Regions from separate parts of the Roseovarius sp. CH_XMU1461 genome, predicted to be linked through region 1. Evidence: riboswitches for the same ligand, from Rfam matches in the RefSeq annotation. Region 1 holds a riboswitch; the other holds the start of a gene.
The links. Region 1 has a riboswitch for cobalamin ahead of WA237_RS17140 (TonB-dependent receptor plug domain-containing protein). Riboswitches for the same ligand answer to the same signal wherever they lie in the genome.
Positions count from the first base shown of each region.

Region 2: linked by a shared signal. The riboswitch ahead of WA237_RS15180 (hypothetical protein) and the one ahead of WA237_RS17140 (TonB-dependent receptor plug domain-containing protein) in region 1 are both predicted to bind cobalamin.

Region 1 covers NZ_JAYMDV010000009.1:33,870-37,890, reverse strand. The annotation lists gene WA237_RS17150 (diaminopropionate ammonia-lyase) at 1-15, shown strand, start outside; gene WA237_RS17145 (M24 family metallopeptidase) at 5-1,174, shown strand; cobalamin riboswitch at 1,484-1,697, shown strand; gene WA237_RS17140 (TonB-dependent receptor plug domain-containing protein) at 1,823-3,325, shown strand; gene WA237_RS17135 (IS5 family transposase) at 3,389-4,021, shown strand, end outside.
Region 2 covers NZ_JAYMDV010000005.1:190,056-194,076, forward strand. The annotation lists gene WA237_RS15175 (ATP-dependent helicase) at 1-2,012, shown strand, start outside; cobalamin riboswitch at 2,082-2,284, shown strand; gene WA237_RS15180 (hypothetical protein) at 2,397-2,660, shown strand; gene WA237_RS15185 (TetR/AcrR family transcriptional regulator) at 2,685-3,332, opposite strand; gene WA237_RS15190 (trimethylamine methyltransferase family protein) at 3,425-4,021, opposite strand, start outside.

The sequences.
Region 1 (4,021 bases):
CGAGATGCAGCCTAATACGCTCGACAGAGGCTTTCCCAACGCGGAATTCGAAGCCAGAACCAAACGCGCCCAGGCGCTGATGGCCAAGGACGGGCTCGACGGCCTGCTGCTGATGACCGAACCCGAGGTGCGGTATTTCACCGGTTTCCAGACCCTCTTCTGGCAGAGCCCGACCCGGCCCTGGTTCGTCTTTGTCCCGGCCGAGGGCAAACCCGTGGCCGTGATCCCTGAAATCGGCGCCGAGCTTATGCGGCGGTCCTGGCTCGACGAGGTGCGGACCTGGTCGGCCCCCGTGCCCGAGGATGACGGCGTTAGCCTTCTGACAGAATTGTTGATGCCGCTCGCCCGAGCGAAGTCCCGTTTGGGGGTGCTCAAGGGCCATGAAACGCTGCTTCGGATGCCGTTGGGCGACTGGGAACGGCTGCTCGCCGCCCTGCCCGGGCTCGAGATCGCGGATGCCACCGGGCTTGTTCAGGGGCTCCGCATGGTCAAGACACCCGCCGAGATCGAAAAGCTCGCCCATATCTGCGCTATCGGCTCGGCCACCTTCGAGCAGGTTCCCGAAATGGTGAGCGAGGGGCTTCCCTTCGAAGAGCTGTTCCGCCGCTTCCGCCGCGAAGCGCTGGCGCAGGGCGCGGATGACGCCCCCTATGTGGTCGGCGCAGCGGATCAGGGAGGCTATGCCGATTGCATCTCGCCGCCTTCGCGCCGCCCGCTGAGCGCAGGCGATGTGCTGATGCTCGACACCGGCTGTGTCTGGGATGGCTACTACTGCGATTTCGACCGGAACTGGGCCATCGGCCACGCCGATGACAATGCCCGACGCGCCTATGACGTGCTGTGGCGTGCCACCGAGGCCGGGCTCGACGCCGCGCGGCCGGGCAATAGCTGTCATGACCTGTTTTCCGCCATGACCGCAGTCATTTCCGAATTGGACGACAGCGGTGGTGACATCGGCCGGCTAGGTCACGGGTTGGGCATGCAATTGACGGAACAGCCCTCGCATATGGCCGGCGTCGACACGTTGCTGCAGGAGAACATGGTGCTGACCTTGGAGCCCTCGCTCTCCTACGGGGATGGGTGGATGATGGTTCATGAGGAAAACATCGTCGTGACGCCCGAGGGCGGCCGCCTCCTGACCAAACGCGCCGCCCCCGAACTGCCGGTGATCTGATCTCGGCGGGGGGCGGGAAACTGGCCCCCGTTGGATTTGGGCAGCAGCCTGAATAATGGCTCCCCGGCCATCAGGCCAAGCTTTTATTATTGAGAATAATGATGGCTCAGGCTTAGCAGCCCCAGGAGGGGCTTGTGATGAGACAGCCCTGTCGCTCAAGACCTCCGTCCGATCGGCGCATTTCATTCTAAGCACGCATGTCGACTGCTTATCGGCGATGCCTCTGTTTAGCATCTGCCACAGGCCCAGCTCGGGCCCTCCAAAGGTGCAACCGCTTGATTCCGTCTTCCCTAGGTTGATGATCTGCGATATAGCATTTCGCACTTCGGTCTGGATCATCGTGATCTGGATAATAGGGAATACGGTGCGGCAAGATCTGTGATCTGCCAAGGCCGTAACTGCCCCCGCAACTGTAAGCGGTAAGCGAAGTCGGAAATTGTCACTGCTGTGAACACCACAGTGGGAAGACCCGACCGAGCCTCGACCCGCGAGTCAGGAGACCTGCCGAAGGGATCACCCAGTCCGGGCGCGGGGCGCGTCATGGCCTACGGACCTTCCGTCGTGGTGGCATTTGCACCGCTGACGGTTTGTTTTCTTCCGTCAGTTAATTCAACGACTGCCGCGATTGTCGCGGTTGGAGGATTAATTATGACACGCTATTCCATAGCGCCCTTAACGGCGAGCATTGCTGTTTTCGCAGCTCCGGCCTTTGCACAGGAGCTTACCTTTAATCTTGAGCCGATCATCGTTCAAGTTTCCTCTCTGTTGCCTGTCGAACAGACCCATACCGGCGCAAATATCGAGATATTGGAAGGGGCTGAGGCGGGGCAGAACGACACCCGCGTGATCGACCGGCTCGCACGCCTTCCCGGTGTGAACCTGATCAGTAATGGTGGCTTGGGGGCGCTGAGTACGATCCAGGTGCGCGGGTTGCCTGCGCGTTATGTCGGGGTGCACATCAATGGTATTGATGTGTCCGACCCATCGGGCACACAAAATCAGTTTAACTTTGGCGGGTTCACCGCTTCTGGGGTCGAACGTATTGAACTGCTCAAAGGGTCGCAGTCGGCTATTTTCGGATCGGAGGCGATTGCCGGTGTCGTCAATATCACGACCTTTGAGCCTTCCGAGCTCGGCTTTTCAGGCCGCGCGCAAGCGGAGGCCGGCAGTTTCGATACCTACAGTGGATCGTTGAGCCTCGGACATAGAACCGAGCGCGGCTTTGTCGCCCTCAGCTATGGGCGTATGGAATCGGAGGGAATCTCAGCGCAGTCCTTCAATACGGAAAATGACGGGTTCGAACAATCCACGCTTCACCTCACCGGGGAATATGTCGTTACCGATGCCGTCACGGTGGGCGGCGCTTTGCTCTATCGCGATGGTCGGAGCGAGTTTGATCGCTCCGCCTTCGCGCTGGATTCGTCTGGAACGTTGTCCTCGAAAGAACGCGGTGCGCGCCTTTTTACCGAGCTCAATACGGGGGCGATCACGCATACGCTCAGCTATGCCTATTTCGATATCGACCGCAAAGATCCCGGTGGCGCGACCCCGCGGTTCAAAGGCGAACGCTGGTCGCTTTCCTATTTGGGCAGCGCCCAACTGACCGCGTCGGCATCGCTCAATCTTGGTCTCGACCACACGCAGGAAGAGGTCAATTCCGGCACGGTCCGTGGCTCTGAAGACAATACCAGCATCATGGCTGAGCTGTTGATCAGCCCGTCAGATCAGGTCGATCTGTCAGCCTCGTTGCGTCACGATGAAAACTCGAGCTTTGGTGGTCAGGTTACGGGGCGCCTGACGGCTGTTTACCGCCCGCAGGACGATCTTGCGGTACGTGCTTCGGTCGGTACGGGGTATCGCGCGCCCTCCTTGTACGAAAGATTCAGCGCCTTCGGCGACCCATCTTTGCAGCCCGAGCATAGCTTGAGCTATGAGCTCGGCGTCGAAAAGACATTCGTTGGGCGCGGCTCGATAAAGGCAACCCTGTTCTATACCGATGTCGAAGACCTGATTGATTATGACCCGGCCGCTGTCGCCTGTGGCAGCGGCTTTGGTTGTTACAATCAGGTGCCTGGCACAACCACCTCTAAGGGGATCGAGCTGTCGGGTCTGTACTCGATGTCAGAACGGTTTTCGCTCTATATGGCCTGAGCGTGTTGCACAAATCGTTTCCGATGCGTAGCTGGTCCTTTGATTTGACTGCGGGATGCTGGGATGCCTTTCAAATTCAACGCGTCGCGGCGGGATAAGTTTGCGAAGGCAAAGTACCGTGTGACGAACTGGGCCGAATACAACGAGGCGCTCCGCCAGCGTGGTGACGTGACGGTCTGGTTCAGCGAAGACGCGGTGTCTCGGTGGTGCGCAGTGCGCTCCGGCAAGCGCGGTGGTCAACAACGATATTCTGATCTGTCGATTGAGACCTGCTTGACCTTGCGCGCCGTGTTCGGCTTACCGCTTCGCCAAACGCAGGGCTTTGTCCGCAGTCTGCTGCGGCTCATGCAGACGGACCTCCCCGTGCCGGATTTTTCGACGCTTTGCCGGCGTGCGCCATCGCTTCAGATCGCGCCCGACACCCGGACAGCCAGTGGTCCGATCGCGCTGGTTGTGGACAGCACAGGGCTGCGTGTCCACGGTGGCCGCGAGTGGATGCGTGAGAAGCACGGGCTGCCGAAGGCCCGCAAGATATGGCGCAAGCTGCATATCGGCTACGATCTGGAGAGCGGCGAGCTTGTGGCGTCCTGCCTGACACCCCAGCAGGTCGGGGACACCGGCGCTCTGCCCGACCTTCTTGCCGAGGTGTCCGGTCCGGTGCGCCGTTTCATCGGTGACGGGGCTTATGATGGTGTA
Region 2 (4,021 bases), on a different contig from region 1:
ATTCGATCTGCGTCAAGCTGCTGCGCCGTCATGCCGAACTGGTCGGCCTGAAATCGAATTTCACCATTCTCGACACCGACGATCAGCTGCGCTTGCTCAAGCAGTTGGTGCAGGCGGCGGGGATCGACGACAAACGCTGGCCCGCGCGTCAATTGGCCGGGGTCATCGACCAATGGAAAAACCGCGCCTGGACGCCCGACCGGGTGCCGGCCAGCGAGGCCAGCGCCTATGACGGCAAGGGTGTGGCGCTCTATACGCTCTACCAGACCCGTCTGCGCGAATTGAACGCCGTCGATTTCGGCGATCTGCTGTTGCATATGGTGGTGATCTTCCAGAGCCATCAGGACATTCTCGACCGCTATCAACGCTGGTTCCGATACATCCTCGTGGACGAGTATCAAGACACCAACGTGGCGCAATATTTGTGGCTGCGGCTCTTGGCGTCGGGGCATCGCAACATCTGCTGCGTGGGCGATGACGATCAGTCGATCTATGGCTGGCGCGGGGCAGAGGTGGGCAATATCCTGCGGTTTGAAAAGGATTTTCCCGGCGCGCATGTGGTGCGGCTCGAACAGAATTACCGCTCGACCGCGCATATTCTTGCGGCGGCGAGCGGCGTCATTGCGGGCAACAAGGGGCGGCTTGGCAAGGAGCTCTGGACCGAGGCCGAGGGTGGCGAGAAGGTGCGGCTCATCGGCCATTGGGATGGCGAGGAAGAGGCGCGCTGGATCGGCGAAGAGATCGAATCCATGCAGCGCGGCACGCGCGGGATGCGGCCCATCGGCCTCGACGATATGGCGATCCTCGTGCGGGCCAGCCACCAGATGCGGGCCTTTGAGGATCGGTTCCTGACCATCGGCATGCCCTATCGGGTGATCGGCGGGCCGCGCTTTTACGAACGTCTCGAGATCCGCGATGCGATGGCCTATTTCCGGCTGGTGGTGTCGCCGAGCGATGATCTGGCCTTTGAGCGGGTGGTCAATACGCCCAAGCGCGGGCTGGGTGACAAGGCGCAGCAGAAAATCCAGATGACGGCGCGGGAAAACGGCGTGCCGCTTCTTGAGGGCGCGCGCCTTCTGCTTGAGCAAAAGGGCCTTGGCGGCAAGGGCGGGGCAGAGCTTGGCCGGTTTGTCGAGAACATCACGCGCTGGGGGCGCATGGTGGGGGATGAGGCGATCAGCCATATCGAGCTGGCCGAGATGATCCTCGACGAGAGCGGCTATACCGAGATGTGGCAAAACGACAAGACGCCCGAAGCGCCGGGGCGGCTCGAGAACCTCAAGGAATTGGTCAAGGCCTTGGAACAGTTCGAAAATCTGCAAGGGTTTCTCGAGCATGTCAGCCTGATCATGGACAATGAACAAGAAGAGGCAGGCGAGAAGGTCAGCATCATGACGCTGCACGCGGCCAAGGGGCTCGAGTTTCCGGCGGTGTTCCTGCCGGGCTGGGAGGATGGGCTGTTTCCGTCGCAAAGATCGATGGATGAAAGCGGCCTCAAGGGCGTCGAGGAAGAGCGGCGGCTGGCCTATGTGGGGATCACCCGGGCCGAGGAAATCTGTACGATCTCCTTTGCCGGGAACCGCCGCGTCTTTGGCCAATGGCAAAGCCAATTGCCGTCGCGGTTCATCGACGAACTGCCCGAAGAGCATGTCGAGGTTCTGACGCCTCCGGGCCTTTATGGCGGCGGTTATGGCGCGGCTGGGATGGGGGTCACGGGCGATATCGAGAGCCGCGTGGCGGCGGCCGATGGCTATAATTCACCGGGCTGGAGACGGCTGCAGGCGCGGGCGAGCGAACGCCCGATCAGCCAGCCGCGCGAGAGCAAATCGAGCGTCATCGACATGCAGGCGAACAGCTCGCACACCGTGGGCGAGCGCGTGTTTCACCAGAAATTCGGCTATGGCACGATTTCCGGGATCGAAGGCGACAAGCTCGAGATTGCCTTTGAAAAGGCCGGGGTGAAAAAGGTCGTGGCGCGGTTTGTCACCGGGGCCGAGGATATTCCCTTCTAAGCGTTCAATTTTGCCGCAAATGTCGCAGGCTTGGGTCGCATCGGTGCTTTTCCGATGGGCGGATCCGCGCTAGGCTAAAGCTCTCAGGGTGCCGTCCTCGCAAGGGGCCGGAGAATTGGGAAGCCGGTGCAAGTCCGGCGCTGCCCCCGCAACGGTAAGGAGGGGTGGTTGGGCGATATGCCACTGGGCCGCGAGGCCTGGGAAGGTAGCCCGATCACAGGCCAGATGGCCGTCCACCAAGCCCGGAAACCAGCCATGAGACAACGTCAGAACCGCGGGGGGCGGCATCGGCGCAAGGCCTTGGCGCTAAGCCCTTGTCTTTGCTCGGTTTCCCTCTGCCCCATCCGGCCCGGGGTGTGGCCGGGGAGTATCGAAGACATGAGCATGACACGCATTTTGAGCGGGTTGGAGATGTGCAACGCACGCGGCGATGAGGCGCAGGCGGTGGCACGGCTTGGATTTCTGGAATGGGCCTTTACCGAACCGGGGCAGGTTACTGCAGAGACGGTTAAGGATGCGTTACGTCACCCGGCGACCAAAGCGCCGGGGAGTGCGGCGGCGCGGGCCTTTGTCGATTATCTGCGGCAGGCGGTGACCCCGCTGAGCGCCGGGCGGGCGCGGCGCGGACGGGCGCGGGCACTGCACTGAACAGGTGCGACATGCCGGGGGCGTTCAGCCCTCGGCGAGATGTTCGGCGGTGTAGTCGAAGAGCGATTTGACCTCTTCGGGCAGGGCTTTTTTCCCAGTGAACCCATAGAGATATCCCGCGATCCTATGCTGGCGCACGGCGAGCGGTTCGTTGAGGTCGAGCGCGTAATATCCGATCTGTTGATAGTAGAGAATTCGGGCGCGGATGTCGGCCTCTTCGTCCTCGTAGCCGTGGCGGAGGAACATGGCGCAGATGGCCTCTTGGCGGGTGCGGTCGTTGCGGGCCACCATGTCATGCACGCGGGCGTCGCGGCGCGACCATTCGCGGATGGCAAAATCGACGCGGTGGTTGAAAAACCGGTCGTCGAGAAAGCAGCGGAAATAGAGCGCCACCGCCTCGGTGATGGTCTGGGCGGGCAGGGTCGTGTGCCGGATAAGATGCGCGGTATTCGTTTCTTCCCAATGGGTTAGAAGCGCCTCGAGCAGATCTGTCCGATCCTTGAAATACCAGTAGAAGGACGAGCGCGACACGCCGAGCCGGTTGGACAGGGTGAGGATCTTGACCTCGCTGACCCCGTCTTCGATCAGGATGGCGCGGGCCGCTTCGAGCCAGTCGTCGCGGGTGGCTTTGACATGCGTTGGCTGGCTCGTCTCGGCGCTGTCGTCGGGCATGATTGTCCTGTCAAATGGAGGGTCGGTAACCTGTCGGTATTGCGTCGGTAACACGACAGTGGCGATTTCGGAAGCTGATGCGGGGCGCAGGGTCAGCTTTCGGGCGGTGCGCCCCCGGCCTCCGAAAGCCGCGCGACGCGCTCGCGGAAGGCGGCGAGCCGGTCGGCCGGTCCGACATCTTCGGGGGCGTCATGGACGATCTCCTGCCATTTCGCGGTGGCGCGGGTCGAGGCGTCGAGGCTGCCGCGTTCGGACCATGTGCCGAAATTCGACCAATCGCCGATCATCGGCGCGTAGAACTCGGTCTGATAGCGTTCCATCGTGTGGCTGGCGCCAAAGAAATGCCCGCCCGGCCCGACCTCTTCGAGCGCCGCGAGACCGATGTCGTCGGTGCTCGCCTCGGCCCCGGCGCAGAGCTCGGCCACCATCTGAAGCACTTCGATATCGGTGATGAGCTTTTCATAGCTCACCGTCAGCCCGCCTTCGAGCCAGCCGGCGGAATGGATGATGACCGTGGCCCCGGCGAGGAAACAGCCCCAATTGCCGAACTGCGTCTCATTGGCGGCCTGGGCATCGTTGATATTGGCGGCCGAGCCCGAGGCGCAGCGCCACGGCAGGCCGAGACGGCGGGCGAGCTGTCCGGCGGCGAGCGAGGCCTGAAAATGTTCGGGCGTGCCAAAGGCGGGGGC